DNA from 3 places in the Nitratireductor sp. GCM10026969 genome. Region 3 is predicted to be linked to each of the others. Evidence: predicted binding sites of a transcription regulator. Region 3 holds the regulator's gene; each other region holds the start of a gene.
The links. Region 3 encodes PhoB, which activates phosphate uptake and scavenging genes when phosphate is short. Its sites were predicted from a motif close to TGTCATNNANCTGTCAT; they were not measured.
Positions count from the first base shown of each region.

Region 1 (6,241 bases), on a different contig from region 3:
CGGCTCCAACATCGTCCTGTCGATCCTGCTCGGCCTCCATCTCGGCTGGGGCCTCGAGGGCGTGGCTTGGGGAACGGTCGGCGGCGAGCTCGTCGGCGCGGCGGCCGGTCTTGTGATCCTGCTTCGGCGCTTTCGCGAGAGCCCGCGCCCGGTCCTTTCGCGCATATTCGACATGGCCAGCATGCTGGACATGCTCGCGCTCAACCGCGATATCATGGTCCGTTCCTTTGCGCTGCTCGCCACCTTCGCGCTCTTCACCCGGCAGGGTGCGCAGCTCGGCACGGTCACGCTCGCCGCCAATGCGGTCCTGCTGAATTTCTATCTCGTCGCCGGCTATTTCCTCGACGGCTTCGCCACCGCCGCCGAACAGCTGGCCGGCCGTGCCATCGGCGCGCGCCACGCGCCGGCCTTCCGCAAGGCTGTCTGGCTCAGCACGCTTTGGGGCTTTGCACTCGCCGTGGCGGCGACGGCGACCTTCCTGCTCTTCGGCGAGACCTTCATCCACCTGATGACCACGGCGCCGGAGGTGCGCGCGGTCGCCGGCGCCTATCTGCCGTGGGCGGCCTTCATCGCCGTCAGCGGCGTGCTCGCCTTCGCCATGGACGGCGTCTTCATCGGCGCCACCTGGTCGCGCGACATGCGCAACATGATGCTCGTGTCGCTGGCGATCTATGTGGCGTGCCTGTTCTCGCTGGGTGCGGTCTTCGGCAATCCCGGCCTGTGGGCGGCTCTGCACATCTTCATGATCGCGCGTGGCCTCACCCTCGTCTCCATCCTGCCGGGAAGGGCGCGGGAGGCCTTCCGCTGAAGGCTTCCGCCAAGCTTCAGTCGAGCCGCCGTGCGGCCCATTCCTCCACGCGGCTGTCGCGGATCTCGGCGATGGAGGAGAGCTCCTCGCGCTCGGCATAGGTGTCGAGGCCACGCAAGATGCGGGCGGCAAGCCCCGGCCCTTGATAGATCATGCCGGTGTAAATCTGCACCAGGTCGGCACCGGCCCGCATCTTCTCCAGCGCCGTTTCCGCAGAGCGCACGCCGCCGACCCCGATGATGGGGAGCCAGGGGCCGATCAGCCGCCGCATCCGCGCCAGGACGATGGTCGAGCGTTCGAAGAGCGGCGCGCCGGAAAGCCCGCCCGCCTCCTGCGCGGCCGCCGATTTCAGCCCGGCGCGCGCAAGCGTGGTGTTGGAGACGATGAGCCCGTCCACCCGCTTGTCGAGCACCTCGGCGGCGATATCGCCCATGGCCTCGTCGGAAAGGTCGGGGGCGATCTTCAGGAAGACGGGGGTGCCGGTGTCGAGCCCCGCCGCCTGGGCGTTGCGTGCCCGCATGACCCGTTCGAGCAGTTCCGCGAGGCTTTCGCGGTCCTGCAAGGCGCGCAGGCCGGCCGTGTTGGGCGAGGAGATGTTGACTGTCAGATAGGACGCCACTCCGGCGAAAAGGCGAACGCCTTCCTCGTAGTCGGCCATGCGGTCGGCGCTGTCTCGGTTGGCGCCGATGTTGACACCGACCACGCCGCCCTGCGGGGCGCGCGCGAGCAGTCGCGCCAGCGCGCCCTGATGGCCTTCATTGTTGAAGCCCAGCCGGTTGATCACCGCCTCGTCCTCAGCGAGGCGGAAGATGCGTGGCTTCGGGTTGCCCGCCTGCGGCCGCGGCGTGATGGTGCCGCACTCGGCGAAACCGAAGCCGAGCCTGAGCAGCGCGTCGGGAACCTCGGCGTTCTTGTCGTAGCCGGCGGCGATCCCCAGCGGATTGGGAAAGTCGAGCCCGGCCAGCGTCAGGGAAAGCTTGCGCGAAACCGGCGGCGGATCGGAAAGCCGAACGCCGGACTTCAAGGCGGCGATGGAAAGCCCGTGTGCCCGCTCCGGGTCGAGCCTGAAGAGCAGAGGGCGCGCGGCGAGGTCCAAGAGGCGCTTCATGGTTCGAGCGGCGGAAATGCATGCCGCCCGTCGGCGTCAAGCGGCAGAGGCTTCACCCAATGCACGGCGCTGAGCGGCAGCGGAGCGTAAAGATGCGGAAAGGGCTGGCCCCCACGCGAAATCTCGTATCTCAGCTTTTCACCGAGCTTTTCTTCGTCGACCGCGACGAGGAGGAGATCGTCCTGCCCGGAAAAATGCTTCGCGGCCGTCTCGCGCAGCTGGGCGCCGGTGGAGAAGTGGATGAAACCGTCGGCCAGGTCCACCGGTGCCCCGGCAAGCACGCCTTCGCGCTCGGCCTGCCGCCACAAGGATTGCGGACAGATTTTGTAGATCAGTTTTGCCATGAGCGCGCTATAGTCCCATTATCGCGCGTGCGCAAAGCGGGCGGTGCCTTTTGCACCATCCAATTTGCGGCGCAATCGTGCGCGACGATGACGGATCGACGTTCCTTGGGAGTAGAACCGATGCGAGTGACGGCTGCCGCCCTGGCGGGACTTTTCCTTCTTACGCCCGGCATCCTCGCCGCCCAGGAGGCGGGCGCTGGCGGCGAGCGCTATTTGCTGGAGAAGACGGACAACGGCTATTTGCGCATGGACGCGCGCACCGGCGCCATGGCGCTTTGCCGCGAGCGCTCGGGCGAGTTCGTGTGCACGCCGGCCGCCGACGAGCGCCGGCCCGACGACCCGCGGATCGAGGCTCTCCGTGAACGGATCGCCGCGCTCGAGGCGCGTGTCGAAGCGCTGGAAGGCGGCGCCGGTGAGGAGACGACGGGATTGCCCAGCGAAGAGGAGTTCGAGCGCACGCTCGGCTTGATGGAGCGCTTCTTCCGCCGCTTCATGGATGTCGTGCGCGGTTTCGAGGAGGAGCAACAGCAGGAGCAGAGCACCGACCAGGCGCCCGCCGAGCGGACCTGATCCTCACATTCCGAGCCCGCGCAGGACGAGCGAGGCGGCAAAGAACGAGCACGCGACGGCATAGCTGTTTCGCGCGAAACGGCCGTAGACCTCGCGCAGAACCGCGGCGAAGGCCATTCTGCCGGCCGCTGCCGCGGGTCGTGCGCGCTCGTCCAGGCAGCCCCAGACCTCCGTCTTCTTCGGATTCTGCCATGGGGCGGCGAACGCCTTCAGGATGAGGATCTCCGCCATCACCAGCATGAGCACGGCGCCGGCATAGAGCGCCAGCACCATGTCGAAGGAAAAGCTCAGCATCACCAGGACGACCGCAAACCCGCCGAACAGGACGGCGCGGCCGATGCACACGAATGCCGTCTCGCGTACCTTTTCCATTGCTTCGAACGTCCGCACGGTACGCCGACTCTCGGTGACGCAATGCGGGTCCATCGGGATTTGTTCCGCAAGGGCCTGCCCACCACGGCGGAGCCGTCACCGCGGGCGCATGTCGCCCGAGTGGTGACCGATTGCGGCAATGTCGGCACCGCATGACACTGCCCGGCCGCTTATCCTGGCGCACATGATCACGGGCGAGCGGCTTGTGAACCGTTGTCGCTCGGGGCGCAGTCGTTGCGATACGGTCCAGGCAGCGAAGCCAACGTCGCTCTTCCTTGCGGATTGATGTGGCGGAACCGTGCGAGCGGCAGCAGATCGTCGCTGATCTTGTGCGCGGCGCGGATCCCGCTCGCTGGACTGGCGATCCTCACCCTGGTCGGCCGAGGCGCTGTGTCCGCGACTATCAGCGCCTGAACGCACCGCCCGACCGCAGCGGGCAATTGCAATGGCGGAGCTGATCATTGTAGCCATTCCGATGCTTGATTCTGGAGGAGACGCAGCATGGACCGTTTCACCGGCGGTTGCCTGTGCGGCAACGTCCGAATCGTGGCATCGGGGCTCCCATACCGGGTCGGCCTTTGTCACTGTCTCGACTGTCGCAAGCATCACGGGGCCCTTTTTCACGCTTCCGCGGTGTTCCCTCAGGATGCGGTGACGATCGATGGCGAAACGCGCGACTACGCCGGGCGGTTTTTCTGTCCCCGCTGCGGCTCGTCCGTTTTCGCACGCACCGCCGACGAAATCGAAGTGAACCTGGGATCCCTGGATACCCCTGACCAGCTGATGCCAACCTACGAACTCTGGACCATCCGTCGCGAGTCATGGTTGCCGCCGTTTCCGCTCGCGAGACGATACGACCGCGATCGTGACGCCACGTCCCGCTTTGAGGAGTAGGTCGCACGAGCGGTGCGAAGGCCTCATTAAGAGGTGGCGGAAATCTATGCCCTGATCCCCATTTGATCGCGGCGGGATACTGCCGATCGGCTCCAGCAGCGGCACCTGTTCCAAGGCATCAAGGACGAAGCCGGCATGGGCGGGCTTCATCGTACCGTCATTCAATGGTTAACGAACCGTCACCGGCCGCTGCTAGCGTCCGGACTGTTGGCCCGGCCGCGGGAGGCATCGGGGCCAGCTCACGGGTTGGGGATGGCCCGTCAGCGAATTTTCCGGGCGCCGTCGAGGGCGCACGCAGCGTGAGATGACACGTCTCGCGGGCGAAGCACATTGAGCTGAACGCATTAGGCAGGAGGGATTCTGATGGGATACGAGGGCACCTACCGAGGCCGGGGATACGTTGACTTTTACAAAGGCGATCCCTACCGCAGCGACGCTCCCTCCGGATACGACCGCAACGAGGAACGCGGACGCGATCATGCCCGCGACGACAATCATCGCAACCGCGGCGAAGACCACCGCCGGAGTGACGATGACGGTGGTTGGGACCACGACAACTGGCGCTGGGGCAATGACGATGATCGCCATGGCCGCGGACGCGACCGCGATGGGAATGACGACCATAGCGGCGGGAATGGTCGCGGCGATGATGATCGGCATGACTGGGACGAAGACGATCGCGGCCCGGGCCGCGGGCGGGACGACGACTTCACGATCGAGCTGACGGCGCTCGCCACGTATGATTCAGGTCTCGGCGAGGGCGCGGCGGAGATCGTCGCCCACGATCCGCAGACCCAGCGCCTGTTCGTCGTCAACGCCGAGCAGGGCACAATCGACATCCTCGATATCTCCGATCCGAAGACGCCCACCAAGGTCGGCGCCATCGACGTGAACACGGTGAACGGCCAGCCGACCGGCGGCCCCAACAGCGTCGCGGTGGCGGGCGGTATCGTTGCAGTGGCGATCGAGGCCGATCAGGCGACCGATCCGGGTCTCGTCGGCTTCTTTGATGCGGACGGCAACTTCCTCGGCTCCGTCGAGGTGGGATCGCTGCCCGACATGCTGGTGTTCACGCCGGACGGCGACAAGCTGCTGGTCGCCAACGAGGGCGAGCCGGATGGCGACCTCGATCCGAAGGGCTCGATCAGCGTCATCGATCTGTCGGACGGTGTCGCCGGGGCGACGGTCGCCACCGCCGGTTTCACGGCGTTCGATGCCCAGCAGGCGGCGCTCGAGGCAATGGGCCTGCGCATCTTCGAGGGCAAGGTGCTGTCGGACGACGTCGAGCCCGAGTACATCGCCATCTCCGAGGACGGCAAGAAGGCGTTCGTGACGCTGCAGGAGGCCAATGCGGTCGCCGTGGTCGACATCGAAACGGCGACGGTGACCGAGATCCAACCGCTGGGCGCCAAGGACCATTCCAGGCCCGGCAACGGTCTCGATGCTTCCGACCGGGATGGCGACACCATCGACATTGGCACCCAGCCGGTGAAGGGGCTCTACATGCCCGATGCGATCTCGTCCTACGAGGCCGGGGGCAAGACCTATTACGTGACCGCCAACGAAGGCGACGCGCGCGACGAGGAAGAGCGCATCGGTGATCTGGAGCTCGACACCGATGCCTTCCCGAACGCGGCCATCCTGCAGCAGGATGGCATCCTGGGCCGTCTGGAGGTCTCTACAATCGACGGAGACACGGACGGCGACGGCGACTATGACGAGCTTTACGCCTACGGCGCCCGCTCGTTCTCGATCTGGGACGAGGACGGCAACCAGGTCTTCGACAGCGGCGACATGCTGGAGCAGATCACGGCGCAGCTGACGCCGGAACTCTTCAATGCCAACGACGCCGATCCGGACGAATTCGACAACCGCTCCGACGCCAAGGGGCCCGAGCCGGAGTCCGTCGTCATCGGCGAGATCGAGGGCCACACCTATGCCTTCGTCGGCATCGAGCGCGCCGGCGGCGGCGTGTTCGTCTTCGACATCACCAGGCCCTGGGACGTCGAGTTCACCCAATATATCCGCACAGAGGGCGACATCGCGCCCGAGGGTCTCACCTTCATCGCTGCGGAAGACAGCCCCAATGGCGTGCCCATGCTGGCGGTCTCCAACGAGGTCTCCGGCACCACGACCCTCTACCAG
Region 1 covers NZ_JBHSUM010000054.1:2,594-8,834, forward strand. Annotated here, with positions in the region: gene ACFP9U_RS12820 (MATE family efflux transporter) at 1-808, shown strand, start outside; gene ACFP9U_RS12825 (quinone-dependent dihydroorotate dehydrogenase) at 825-1,916, opposite strand; gene ACFP9U_RS12830 (DUF952 domain-containing protein) at 1,913-2,260, opposite strand; gene ACFP9U_RS12835 (hypothetical protein) at 2,381-2,830, shown strand; gene ACFP9U_RS12840 (hypothetical protein) at 2,834-3,202, opposite strand; gene ACFP9U_RS12845 (GFA family protein) at 3,704-4,096, shown strand; gene ACFP9U_RS12850 (choice-of-anchor I family protein) at 4,460-6,241, shown strand, end outside.
Region 1: ACFP9U_RS12850 (choice-of-anchor I family protein) is a predicted target of PhoB. The motif match lies at 4,241-4,257, and genes of this name have one in related genera.

Region 2 (6,241 bases), on a different contig from region 3:
AATAGGATGTTTCTGGGGTCTCTGGCTATTCTCGCCGGAACGACCATGCTGTCATCTGCGCAGCCCCAGCCAAGCAATCTCGAGAAGCTGGGGTCTTTCAAGACGACGGGCACGACCGAGTTTACCGAGATCGAGCAAAGTGGGCCGAAGGCCGAGGCTATAAAGCGCACGCTGGAGCAGATCAGCCTGCCGCAAGGATTCACTATCAGCCTCTATGCGATCGTCCCGGACGCCCGGCACATGGCCGTCGGGCCGCAGGGCGTGGTGATGTTCGTCGGCACGCGCAAGACCAAGGTCTGGTCGGTGACGGACCGCGATAAGGATCGCGTCGCCGACGAGGTGAAGGATTTCGCGCCGTCGCTCGCCATGACGATCCCCAACGGACCGTGCTTTTCGCCCGACGGCGTCCTTTACATCGCCGAGCAGAACCGCGTCATTTCCTATCCGGCCGCCGAGTTCTTTTACGAAAGCCCCGACGTTGCCGCCTTCGAGGTGGTGAAGCAGGGTGAACTCATTCCGCCGGACGAGGAAAGCTACAACCATACCGCTCGTGTCTGCCGCATCGGACCGGACGGCAAGCTCTACATCTCGCTCGGCCAGCCCTTCAACGTGCCGCCACCGGAAAAGCTGGACCTTTACGAGCGGACGGGCATCGGCGGCATCATACGGATAAACCAGGACGGCACCGGGCGCGAGGTCTACACCTACGGTGTGCGCAACTCCGTCGGACACGACTTCAATCCGGCCAATGGCGAGCTTTGGTTCACCGATAACCAGGTGGACGGCATGGGCGACGATATTCCGCCCGGCGAGATCAACCGCCAGACGGAAGCCGGCCAGCATTTCGGCTTCCCCTGGTATGGCGGCGGCTCCGTGCGCACCGTCGAATACAAGGACGAGGAAGTGCCGGCCGACGTGGTGATGCCGGCGGTGGAAACGGTCGCGCATGCGGCCGATCTCGGCATGGTCTTCTATACGGGAGAGCAGTTCCCGGACAAATATCGCGGCGGCATCTTCTCCGCCCAGCATGGTTCCTGGAACCGCACGACGCCGATCGGTGCCCGCGTCATGTTTACGGCAATCAACGAGGACGGATCGGCGGGAGACACGGAGGTCTTCGCAAAAGGCTGGCTGAACGAAAACGGGGAATATCTCGGCCGCCCCGTCGACGTGGCGCAGTTGCGCGACGGTTCCATCATCGTCTCCGACGATCTGACGGGTGCGCTCTACCGGATCGCATATGGAGAGTGAAGCAGCGGTAACCGCGCCTGCCGCCAAAGGCGGCAGGCCTCTTCGAACGGACGGTGAAATGACGGACATCCCGAAACTATTGTGTTACGCCTTTCTCACGGCAGGCGCTTCCGTTCCGGCCGCCGGTGCCGATCTGGAGGCAGGACGGCGGATCGCGTCGTCACAGTGCCGCACCTGCCACGGGCTCGACGGAATCGCGCAGATGCCGGTTGCCCCGCATCTGGCCGGTGAAAGCGCGATCTATCTCCAGACACAGCTCAAGGCTTTTCGCTCGGGCACGCGCAAGAGCGAGATGATGAACGTGGTGGCAAAAGACCTTACCGATGAAGACATAGCCAATGTCGCGGCCTGGTATGCGGCAATCAAAATTCGCGTTGAAATGCCCGACTAGTTCACAGGCGGATGGCTCGGGTGATACCAAGCGAAATCCGAAATGGCGCGCCGGAAAGCGTGTGATATGAAACTGTCGTAAAATCCTGTCAGATACGTCATCAGGGGCAGGCGGGCCGTCACCGAAGAGACGAGCGTGAACGAGTGACTCATGAATGAATTGAAACCGGTCAAGAACGAATTTCCGACAGCGCCGGGAACGGTCGACGAGATCGCCAAATCCAGCCCGGACCGTTTTGTCAATCGGGAGTTCTCCTGGCTCCAATTCAACCGGCGTGTGCTGGAGGAATCGCAGAACACCAATCACCCGCTTCTGGAGCGCGTGCGCTTTCTCTCCATCTCCGCGGACAATCTGGACGAGTTCTTTATGGTGCGCGTAGCCGGGCTTGCCGGCCAGGTGCGCGAGGGAATCGTCACCCGCAGCGCTGACGGGCGAACCCCGCAGGAGCAGCTCGAACACGTGTTGCGGGAGGTCAGCCGCCTGCAGATGGAGCAGCATGCCAGCTTGATCGCCCTGTTAGACCTTCTCAAGAAGGGAAACATCGAGATCATCCGCCCGGACGCGCTGACGCGCGAGGACAGGAAATGGGTGGAGGAGCACTTCCTCGAAGCCATCTATCCGGTGCTGACGCCGCTTTCGATCGACCCGGCGCACCCGTTCCCCTTCATTCCCAATCTGGGCTTTTCGATCGCGCTCGATCTCCAGCATCTCGGCAATGGCGAGACCATGACGGCGCTCTTGCGCCTGCCGGTCGCGCTCGATCGTTTCGTGGCGTTGCCGGAGCGGCGCAGGAGCGTACGTTTCATTCCGCTCGAGGACATCGTCGAGATGTTCATCGGCAAGCTCTTTCCCGGTTACAAGGTCAACGGCTCGGGCACATTCCGCATCATCCGCGACAGCGACATCGAGGTGGAGGAGGAGGCGGAGGACCTCGTGCGCCTGTTCGAAAGTGCCTTGAAGCGCCGGCGCCGCGGTTCCGTTATCCGCATCGAGTTCGAAAGCTCGATGCCCGAAAGCCTGCGCGAGTTCGTGGCGAGCGAGCTCGGTGTTCCGGCGGCGCGCGTGAGCGTTCTGGACGGGCCGCTGGCGATCAGCCAGATTTCCGAAATCGTCAAGCTGCCGCGCGACGAGCTGAAGTTTGCGCCCTACAATCCGCGTTTCCCCGAGCGCATCCGCGAGCACGGTGGCGACTGCTTCGCGGCCATCCGCGAGAAGGACATCGTCGTCCACCATCCCTATGAGAGCTTCGACGTGGTGGTGCAGTTCCTGCGCCAGGCCGCCCGCGACCCGGAGGTGGTCGCCATCAAGCAGACACTCTACCGCACGTCGAACGACAGCCCGATCGTGCGCGCGCTCGTCGACGCGGCGGAGGCCGGCAAGACGGTGACCGCGCTGGTGGAGCTCAAGGCGCGTTTCGACGAGGAGGCCAACATCCGCTGGGCGCGCGACCTGGAACGGGCCGGCGTGCAGGTGGTGTTCGGCTTTATCGAATTGAAGACACACGCCAAGATGTCGCTCGTGGTACGGCGCGAGGACGGGCGCCTGCGCAACTATGTGCATCTGGGCACGGGCAACTATCACCCGATCACCGCACGCATCTACACGGACCTGTCCTACTTCACGGTCGATCCGGTCATCGCGCACGACGTGGCGAAGGTGTTCAACTTCATCACCGGCTATGCCGAGCCGGACGTGGACATGAAGCTTGCCGTCTCACCTTTCACGCTGCGCAGCCGGATCCTAAAGCATATCGGCGAGGAGATGGACCATGCCAGGGCCGGCCGGCCGGCACAGATCTGGATGAAGATGAACTCCCTGGTCGATCCAAAGATTATCGACGCGCTCTACGAGGCCAGCCGTGCCGGCGTGGAGATCGACCTCGTGGTGCGCGGCATCTGCTGTCTCAGGCCGCAGGTGCCTGGCCTTTCGGAGAACATACGCGTGAAATCGATCATCGGCCGGTTTCTGGAGCACAGCCGGATCTTCTGCTTCGGCAACGGACACGGGCTGCCCTCCGACGAGGCAATTATCTATGTCTCCTCCGCGGATCTCATGCCGCGTAATCTCGACCGGCGCGTCGAGGCCATGGTGCCCATCACCAACCCGACCGTTCACGAGCAGGTGCTTGGGCAGATTATGCTGGGAAATATCATGGACAACCAGCAGAGCTTCGAAGTATTGCCTGACGGAACCTCGCGGCGCATATTGCCCGAGGACGGAGAGGAAGCCTTCAACGCTCAGGAATATTTCATGACCAACCCCAGCCTGTCCGGGCGCGGCAACGCCTTGAAGTCTCATGCGCCGAGGAGGATCGCTGCCTTCAAGCGGCGCAAGAAGGTCGCAGCCGGCGAGTAAGCCGTGCCGATCACCGCCTCCCAGGGCCGGTTGCAGGACCGGCGGCCCGTATCGGTCATCGATATCGGATCCAATTCGATTCGTCTCGTGATCTACGAGGGCATCGCCCGCGCGCCCACCGTGCTGTTCAACGAAAAGATGCTGGCCGGTCTCGGACGCTCGATCGTCACCACGGGAGAGCTCGACCCCGATGGCGTGAGCCGCGCCATCGAGGAGTTCCGCCGTTTCCGGGCGCTTTCGGAACAGGCCGGTGCGCAGTCGCTGCACGTGCTGGCCACCGCGGCTGCGCGCGAGGCCACCAACGGGCCGGACTTCATACGCCGCGCCGAGGACATCCTGGGAACGAAGATACGCGTCCTTTCGGGACGTGAGGAGGCGGGCTATTCGGCTTTCGGCATCATATCGGGCTTTCACAAGCCCGATGGAATTGTCGGCGATCTCGGTGGTGGCAGCCTGGAGCTGGTCGATCTTGAGGGAGAGACCCTCGGGGAGGGCATCACCCTGCCGCTCGGAGGCTTGCGGCTGCGCCAGATGGCCGGATCCTCAGTAAACGAGGCGGCGGGGATCGCCGCAACCGAGCTCTCCCGCGCGCCCTGGCTGGAGCACGGAGCAGGACGCACCTTTTACTGTGTCGGCGGTACATGGCGGAATCTGGCCCGCCTGCACATGTACACGAACCGGTATGCGCTGCCAGTAATGCATCACTACGAGCTCGATCCCCAGGCGGATTCCGGGTTTCTCAAGCGCGTCGCGGCCGGCGAAACCGGCAAGATGAGGGGCATCCAGCGCATCTCGAAGAACCGCCGGGCATTGCTGCCCTATGGCGCGACGGTGCTTCTTGAACTCATGCGCGTGGCCCGACCGTCGAAAATCGTCATCTCCGCCACGGGCGTGCGCGAGGGCTATCTCTATTCGCTTCTGAAGGAGGAGGAACGCCGCACCGATCCGCTTTTGTCCGCAGCCGAGGAACTGGCGCTGCTGCGCTCGCGCTCAATCACCCACGCGCGCGAACTGGCGGAGTGGACGGGGACGGCCTTCGCCGCGCTCGGTATCGAGGAGAGCGAGGATGACGCGCGTTATCGCCGCGCCGCCTGCCTGCTTGCCGATATCGGCTGGCGGGCGCATCCCGAGTATCGCGGCACCCAGTCGCTCAACATCATTTCCCACGGCTCCTTCAGCGGCATCGACCATCCCGGCCGCGCCTTTATCGCCCTTGCCAACCTCTTTCGGCACGAGGGCCTTTTCGACGATGCGCTGTCGCCGGAGATGCGGGCGCTCGCCGGACCGCACTATGTGGAGCGCGCGCGGCTGCTTGGCGGCCTCTTGCGCGTGGTCTACCTTCTGACAGCATCCATGCCGGGCATCATCCCGCAACTGAAATGGGAAAAGCGAGCCGACGGCACGCTGGCGCTGCTCCTGCCGCGCTCGCACGCCGCCCTGATGGGTGAGCGGCCGCATGGGCGCATGGCGCACCTGGCGCGGGTGGCGGGGCGCGAACTGGTGCTCGACGTGGGTGCCGAATAGCGCCGGATTGCAAGCCGTTCGGGCTCCGCCCCGGAACGCAGGTAAGGTCACGGAATGGGTGCCGGTCACGCCTTGTGCTTTCCGGGACCACGCGCGGTGGAGATGGTGCGGATCACCGCCACTCTCACGGCCTTGAAATCTGTCCCGCTCGCCGGATCCTACTCTGCCGCGCGTGCCACCTCGCTTGGCGGCGTGAATGTCTCGATGCGGCGGTTGGCGAAGCGCAGGGCGGTTTCGCCGCGCAACAGCTTCAGGGCTTCCTCGCCGAACACCTCGCGCCGCCAGCCGGCGAGCGCGGGTACGTTGGCGTTTTCGCCTTCGGCGGCCAGCCGATCGATATCGTCGCCGGAGGCGAGCATCTTTGCGGCGACGCCTTCCTTCTCCGCCACCAGCTTGAGCAGGACCTTGATGAGCTCGGCTGCTGCCGCCGCGCCGTCCGGCGCATGCTGGGGCTTGGGCAGTCTCGGCAGTTCGGCCTTGGGCAATGAAAGGGCGGCATTCACGGTCTCGATGAGGCCCGCGGCGGAAGCGGAGCGCTCCCAGCCCCTCGGCGTGCTTCTCAGCCGCCCGAGCGCTGCGACGTCGCTTGGCTGCTGCTGGGCGATCTCGTAAATGGCGTCGTCCTTGAGCACGCGTCCGCGCGGCACGTTGCGCTCGCGCGCCTCGCGCTCGCGCCATGCCGCCACGTGCTGCATGACGGCGAGTTCCAACGGCTTGCGC
Region 2 covers NZ_JBHSUM010000043.1:21,991-28,231, reverse strand. Annotated here, with positions in the region: gene ACFP9U_RS11430 (PQQ-dependent sugar dehydrogenase) at 1-1,251, shown strand, start outside; gene ACFP9U_RS11425 (c-type cytochrome) at 1,310-1,642, shown strand; gene ACFP9U_RS11420 (RNA degradosome polyphosphate kinase) at 1,793-3,997, shown strand; gene ACFP9U_RS11415 (Ppx/GppA family phosphatase) at 4,001-5,521, shown strand; gene rnd (ribonuclease D) at 5,680-6,241, opposite strand, start outside.
Region 2: ACFP9U_RS11420 (RNA degradosome polyphosphate kinase) is a predicted target of PhoB. The motif match lies at 1,705-1,721, and genes of this name have one in related genera.

Region 3 (6,241 bases):
GCAGGCGGCCCGCGTTTCGCAGCGCACCGCCATGTTCCATCTCGGCAATCTGGTCGAGGAGGGACCGACGGACCGCATCTTCACCAATCCGGAAGACAAGCGCACCCAGGATTATATCACCGGCCGGTTCGGCTAAGCCGACCGCCGCGCCACGCATTTCAGAAGGGAACAGACCCATGGCCGAGCATATCGTCGCCTCCTTCGATGAGGATCTCGAGCATATCGATCGACTGCTGCGCGATATGGGCGATCTTGCCGGCGCCATGACGCAGTCCGCCACCCGGGCGCTGCTTACCTCGGATACCGGGCTGGCACAGCGCGTCATCTCCGACGATGCAATCATGGATGCCAAGCAGCTCGAACTCGACGAGCGGGCGATCACGCTGATCGCCAAGCGCCAGCCCATGGCGCAGGACCTGCGCGCCGTGGTGGGCGGGATCCGCATGGCCGCCGACCTGGAACGGATCGGCGACCTTGCCAAGAACATCGCCAAGCGCGTGGGCGCTGTCGGGCAGGGAGCGGCCCCGCGCAAGCTTTCTCATTCGATAGACACCATGGCCGGCATGGTTCTCAGCCAGGTCAAGGCCGTCGTCGAGCGCTACGCTGAGCGCGACGCCGCTGCACTCACGGCGCTGCGCGACGAGGACGAGAAGATCGACACCCGCTACACCTCGGTGTTTCGCGAACTGCTCACCTATATGATGGAAGATCCGCGCAACATCACCGCATGCACGCATCTCCTGTTTTGCGCCAAGAACCTGGAGCGCGTGGGTGACCACGTAACCAACATCGCCGAGAACGCCTACTATATCCTGACCGGCGAACAACTGCCCGTTCAGCGCCCCAAGCTGGACGAGACGCAGATGACGGTTGATCGATGAGTAGCGGGAGGGTCCGGGATGATCGCTCCGAAAGTAATGCTTGTCGAGGATGACGAGCCGCTGTGCGTACTGCTGCGCTACAATCTCGAGGCCGAAGGTTACGAGGTCGAGGTGGTCAACCGTGGCGACGAGGCGGAAGTGCGCCTTCAGGAGAACGTGCCGGACCTGCTCGTGCTCGACTGGATGGTGCCGGCGATCTCCGGCATCGAGCTTTGCCGGCGTCTCAGGATGCGCTCGGAGACCGAGCGTCTGCCCATCATCATGCTGACGGCGCGCGGCGAGGAGAGCGACCGTGTGCGCGGGCTTTCTACCGGCGCCGACGACTATCTGGTCAAGCCGTTCTCGACGCCGGAGTTCGTCGCCCGGGTCCGCGCGCTCCTGCGGCGGGCGAAGCCCGAGGTGCTGTCGACCGTGCTCAAGGTCGGCGACATCGTGCTCGACCGCGAATCCCACCGCGTCTATCGGCGCAAGAGCGAGATCCGGCTCGGGCCCACAGAATTCCGCCTCCTGGAATTCATGATGCAGCATCCCGGCCGCGTCTTCTCGCGCAGTCAGCTTCTGGACAATGTCTGGGGCGAGACGATCTATATCGACGAGCGGACGGTGGACGTGCATGTCGGCCGCTTGCGCAAGGCGGTGAACCAGGGCCGGTTGCCCGACGTCATCCGCACCATACGCGGCGCCGGCTACGCGATCCGGGAGAGTTGAGGAGGGAACCTCTCACTGCCGTGCGCTTTTGATCTCGCATGGTCAGAATCTTTGCGTTCGGTACTTTGAAAAGAGGGTTCCCCCTGCATGAGGAGGGGCTTGCCGGTGCAGACCGGCTGGGCCTTGCCCGCACGGTCGATGCCTTTCCCATGTTGATCGCAGGGCCATGGTTCGCGCCGATGATGCTCGACCGGCCGGGAGAAGGCCTTTGCGTCAAAGGAGAGCTTTACGCAATTGACGATCGATGCCTTGCCGTTCTCGACCGCCTCGAGTCCGTTGGAAAACCAGGCAATTTCCGCCGCCTGGTGCGCGTGCTGCCGATGGGTGGTGGACCAGCGATTGCGGCTTTTTCCTATATGAAATCGCCCGAACTCGCCGTTCCGGTACACTCGGAATATCTCGAGGAGTATCGCGACCATCGGTTCATTCCGCCCGGTCGGCGGTGGTAGAGTGTTGCAAACGCGCCGGCCAGGGGCAGGGGGCACGTGCCTTCCGGAAAAACGCTGCCTCAGGCGATGCTTCTGCTGCCGTTCGCGTGCAGGCCCGGACCGAAGATCTCTCGGTCGAGGCTGGTCAGCGCGGTCATGGCATTGCCGTGCTGGATGAAGGGGGTTTCGTTCGGCCAGGTCTCGAAATGCACGGATCCGGTGTTCTGGCCGCCGGCCGTTTCGGAAAGTGTGGCGCGGATCCTCGGCTCCAGGATATCGAAGGCCGCCGTGCCCTGGCCGATGATGGCCACCGGAGCGGGGTCGATCAGGGCGAACAGGTTGCCGATGCCGAAGCCGATGGCTTCCGCCGCTTCCCGAAACGCCGTGCGCGCCGCGCCCTCTTCCTGGCGCGCCTGCCCGGCCAGGGCTCCCATCTCGGCCGTGTCAATGTCGGCGATCGGCTTTTCCAAAAGGTCCCGGCCGCGCGCCCTGCGCCAGATGGCGTAGCTTCCGGCATAGGCCTCGACGCAGCCGCGGCGCCCGCAGCGGCACAGCGCGCCTTGCGGACGGTGGATCATGTGGCCGAACTCGCCGCCCGAGGAATCGGTGCCGGTGAACAGCCGTCCGTTCAACATCAGTCCCATGCCGATGCCGTGGGACAGGAGGATGGCCACGAAGTTGTCGCGATAGCGCTCCGGATAGAGCCAGCGCAACGCCACGGCGATCATGTTGCAATCGTTGTGGACGGTAACGGGGACACCGAACGCCTCCGCCAGGGCGGGTCCCAGGCGCAAGCGGTCGTGCGGCGTGATCGGCGACCACAGCATTTCCGTGCCCGCCGCGTCGGTAATGCCCTGCACCGCCACGGCGATGCGCTGGAAGCCCCCGCGCCCGTGGGCGATTTCCCGCACGCCGCGCACTGCCGCATCAAGAAGGCCCTGCCTTTCCATGGCCAGGGTCGCCAGGCGGTGCACCTTACGGTCGATCACATTGCCGCAGTAGTCGACCAGTGCCGCCGTGAGACTGTTGAAGGACAGGTGCAGGCACACCACGGTGGCGGCCCGCGGGTTGAGCGCGATCGCCACCTGCGGGCGGCCGCGCCGGGTTGGCGCACTCTCCCCCTGGCCGGCCTCGCACATGATGCCTTCGTCTATGAGATCGGATGCGATGGCGGAAATGGTCGAATGGCTGAGGCCGGTGAGACCCGTGATCTCCGTGCGCGAGGGCTGTCCGGTCTGCCGCACGGCGGCGATGACCAAGGCGCGATTGCGCTTGCGCATCTCGTCGTGACGGATTCCCGCCGTCATCGGCTGCTCCTCCCTCGGGCATCGGCGCTGTTATCTCCCTCCGTGCCACATGCCAGCGATATTGACACGGGTGAAAACGTGAGTCATTCTTTTTTTCGAAGCTCGAAAAAATCATCTTCGGGCCGCCGTTCGTTGAATGTCGCGCGCCATTCCGGCGCTGGGAGGAAATCATGAAAAATGCTGCTACCGCCATCCTGGCGGGTCTTACGCTTTCGTTCTCGCTGTCCACGGCAGCACTCGCCGAGGGCAAGGTGATCGGCGTTTCCTGGTCGAATTTCCAGGAAGAGCGCTGGAAGACGGACGAAGCGGCCATCAAGGCGCAGATCGAGGCCGACGGCAACAGCTACATTTCCGCTGACGCCCAGTCTTCCGCCTCCAAGCAGCTCACGGACGTGGAATCGCTGATCGCCCAGGGAGCCGATGCGCTCATCATCCTGGCGCAGGACGCCTCTGCCATCGGGCCTGCGGTGGAGAGCGCGATGAACGAGAGTATTCCGGTGGTCGGCTATGACCGGCTGATCGAAAACCCCGACGCCTTCTATCTCACCTTCGACAACAAGGAAGTGGGCCGCATGCAGGCGCGTGCCGTCAATGAGGTGCAGCCGGAAGGCAACTACGCCTTCATCAAGGGCTCCTCGGCCGATCCGAATGCGGATTTCCTGTTCGAAGGCCAAATGGAGGTGCTCCAGGAGGCGATCGATTCGGGCAAGATCAACAATGTCGGCGAGGCCTATACGGATGGCTGGCTGCCGGCCAACGCGCAGCGCAACATGGAGCAGATCCTGACCGCCAACAACAACGAGGTGGACGCGGTGGTCGCCTCGAACGACGGCACCGCCGGGGGTGTCGTGGCCGCGCTCGAGGCGCAGGGCCTCGCCGGCTCGGTGCCGGTCTCGGGCCAGGACGGCGATCATGCCGCACTCAACCGCATCGCGCTCGGCACGCAGACCGTCTCGGTCTGGAAGGATGCGCGCGAACTCGGCAAGGCGGCCGCCGAAATCGCCAACCAGCTCGCCGAAGGCACGGCGATGGAAGAGATCGAAGGCGCGGTGAAGTGGTCCGACGGCCCGAACGGCGTCGAGATGGACGCCGTCTTCCTGAAGCCGGTGCCGATCACGCAGGACAATCTGGACGTGGTCATCGATGCCGGCTGGGTCTCCAGGGACGTCGTGTGCCAGGGTGTCGAGCCCGGCTCGGTCGAGGTGTGTGACTGAGCGACGGTTTGAGGTTTGAGGACGCCGCGGTTCGGTCGAACCGCGGCGTTTCTGCAAGCGTCCCGGTGTCGCGCAGCCGGGCCGACAGGGAGACGGGTTGATGGCGGACGCGACATCTCAAGCAGCTTCGCAAGGTGCTTCCGCGACGGAGAACGGCGTGGTCGGGCGCTTTCTCAAGGCGACCGAACTCGACACCCGCATGCTCGGCATGCTGGGCGCTCTGGCGATCGTCTGGGTCGGCTTTCACTTCCTTTCGGGCGGTCTGTTCCTGACGCCGCGCAATCTGTGGAACCTGTCCGTCCAATCCGCCTCCGTCGCCGTGATGTCGACCGGCATGGTGCTGGTGATCGTCACCCGCAACATCGATCTTTCGGTGGGCTCGCTGCTCGGCTTCGTCGGCATGATCATGGGCGTGACCCAGGCACAGATCCTGCCCGACTATCTGGGCTTCGGCCATCCGGTCATCTGGGTGCTGGCACTTGCCGCCGGCATTGTCGTCGGCGCGGTGATCGGAGCGCTCCAAGGGTACATCATCGCCTTTCTCGGCGTGCCGGCCTTCATCGTCACGCTGGGTGGGCTCCTGGTCTGGCGCGGCGCGGCCTGGTGGGTAACGAGCGGCCAGACCGTGGCACCGATGGATGCCACATTCCGGCTCATGGGCGGGGGACCGGATGGCGCCATCGGCGCGACAGCGAGCTGGATCGTCGGTGCCGTGGCCTGTGTCGGGCTGGTTCTCATGCTGATCCAGGGGCGGCGGCAAAGGCGCAAGTTCGACTTTCCCCTGCGGCCGCTCTGGGCGGAGGGTTTTCTCGGTGCGGTCGGCTGCGCGCTCATCCTGAGTGCCGTCGCGGTGGCCAACGCCTATCCCTGGCCGTCGGGGATCGTGCGGCGCTATGCCGAGGCGCACAACATCACCGTGCCCGAAGGCGGGCTCTTCATCGCCCACGGCATCGCCATCCCGGTGCTGATCGCCATCGGCGTGGGCATCGTCATGACCTTCCTGGCGATGCGCACGCGCTTCGGCCGCTACGTGTTCGCAATCGGCGGCAATCCCGAAGCGGCCGAGCTGGCGGGCATCAACACCCGCTGGGTGATCATGAAGATCTTTATTCTGATGGGCGTACTCGTCGCCGTCGCCTCCGCCATATCGACGGCACGCCTCAACGCGGCGACGAACGCGCAAGGTACGCTTGACGAGCTTCTGGTGATCGCCGCGGCCGTCATCGGTGGAACGTCGCTCGGTGGCGGTGTCGGCACGATCGCCGGCGCCATGGTCGGCGCGGTTCTCATGCAGTCGCTCGCCACCGGCATGATCCTGCTCGGTGTCGACACGCCGCTGCAGAACATTGTCGTCGGCGCGGTGCTGGTGGTCGCGGTCTGGCTCGACACGGTCTACCGCAAGCGCGTGCAGTAGGGAGGAGGCCATGGCAGACAACACCCCACTCGTGGAGATGAAGAACATCTCCATCGCCTTCGGCGGCATCCACGCCGTGGAGGACGTTTCGGTCGACCTTCATGCCGGCGAGGTGGTCGCGCTGGTGGGACACAACGGCGCCGGCAAGTCGACGCTCATCAAGATCCTGTCCGGGGCCTACAAGCGTGACGCGGGCTCCATCCACGTCAACGGCGAGGAAGCGCAGATCAACAATCCGCGCGATGCCAAGAAGTACGGCATCGAGACCATCTACCAGACCCTGGCGCTG
Region 3 covers NZ_JBHSUM010000039.1:9,656-15,896, forward strand. Annotated here, with positions in the region: gene pstB (phosphate ABC transporter ATP-binding protein PstB) at 1-136, shown strand, start outside; gene phoU (phosphate signaling complex protein PhoU) at 177-881, shown strand; gene phoB (phosphate regulon transcriptional regulator PhoB) at 900-1,589, shown strand; gene ACFP9U_RS10730 (gamma-glutamylcyclotransferase family protein) at 1,628-2,038, shown strand; gene ACFP9U_RS10735 (ROK family protein) at 2,098-3,324, opposite strand; gene xylF (D-xylose ABC transporter substrate-binding protein) at 3,495-4,538, shown strand; gene ACFP9U_RS10745 (sugar ABC transporter permease) at 4,639-5,952, shown strand; gene ACFP9U_RS10750 (ATP-binding cassette domain-containing protein) at 5,963-6,241, shown strand, end outside.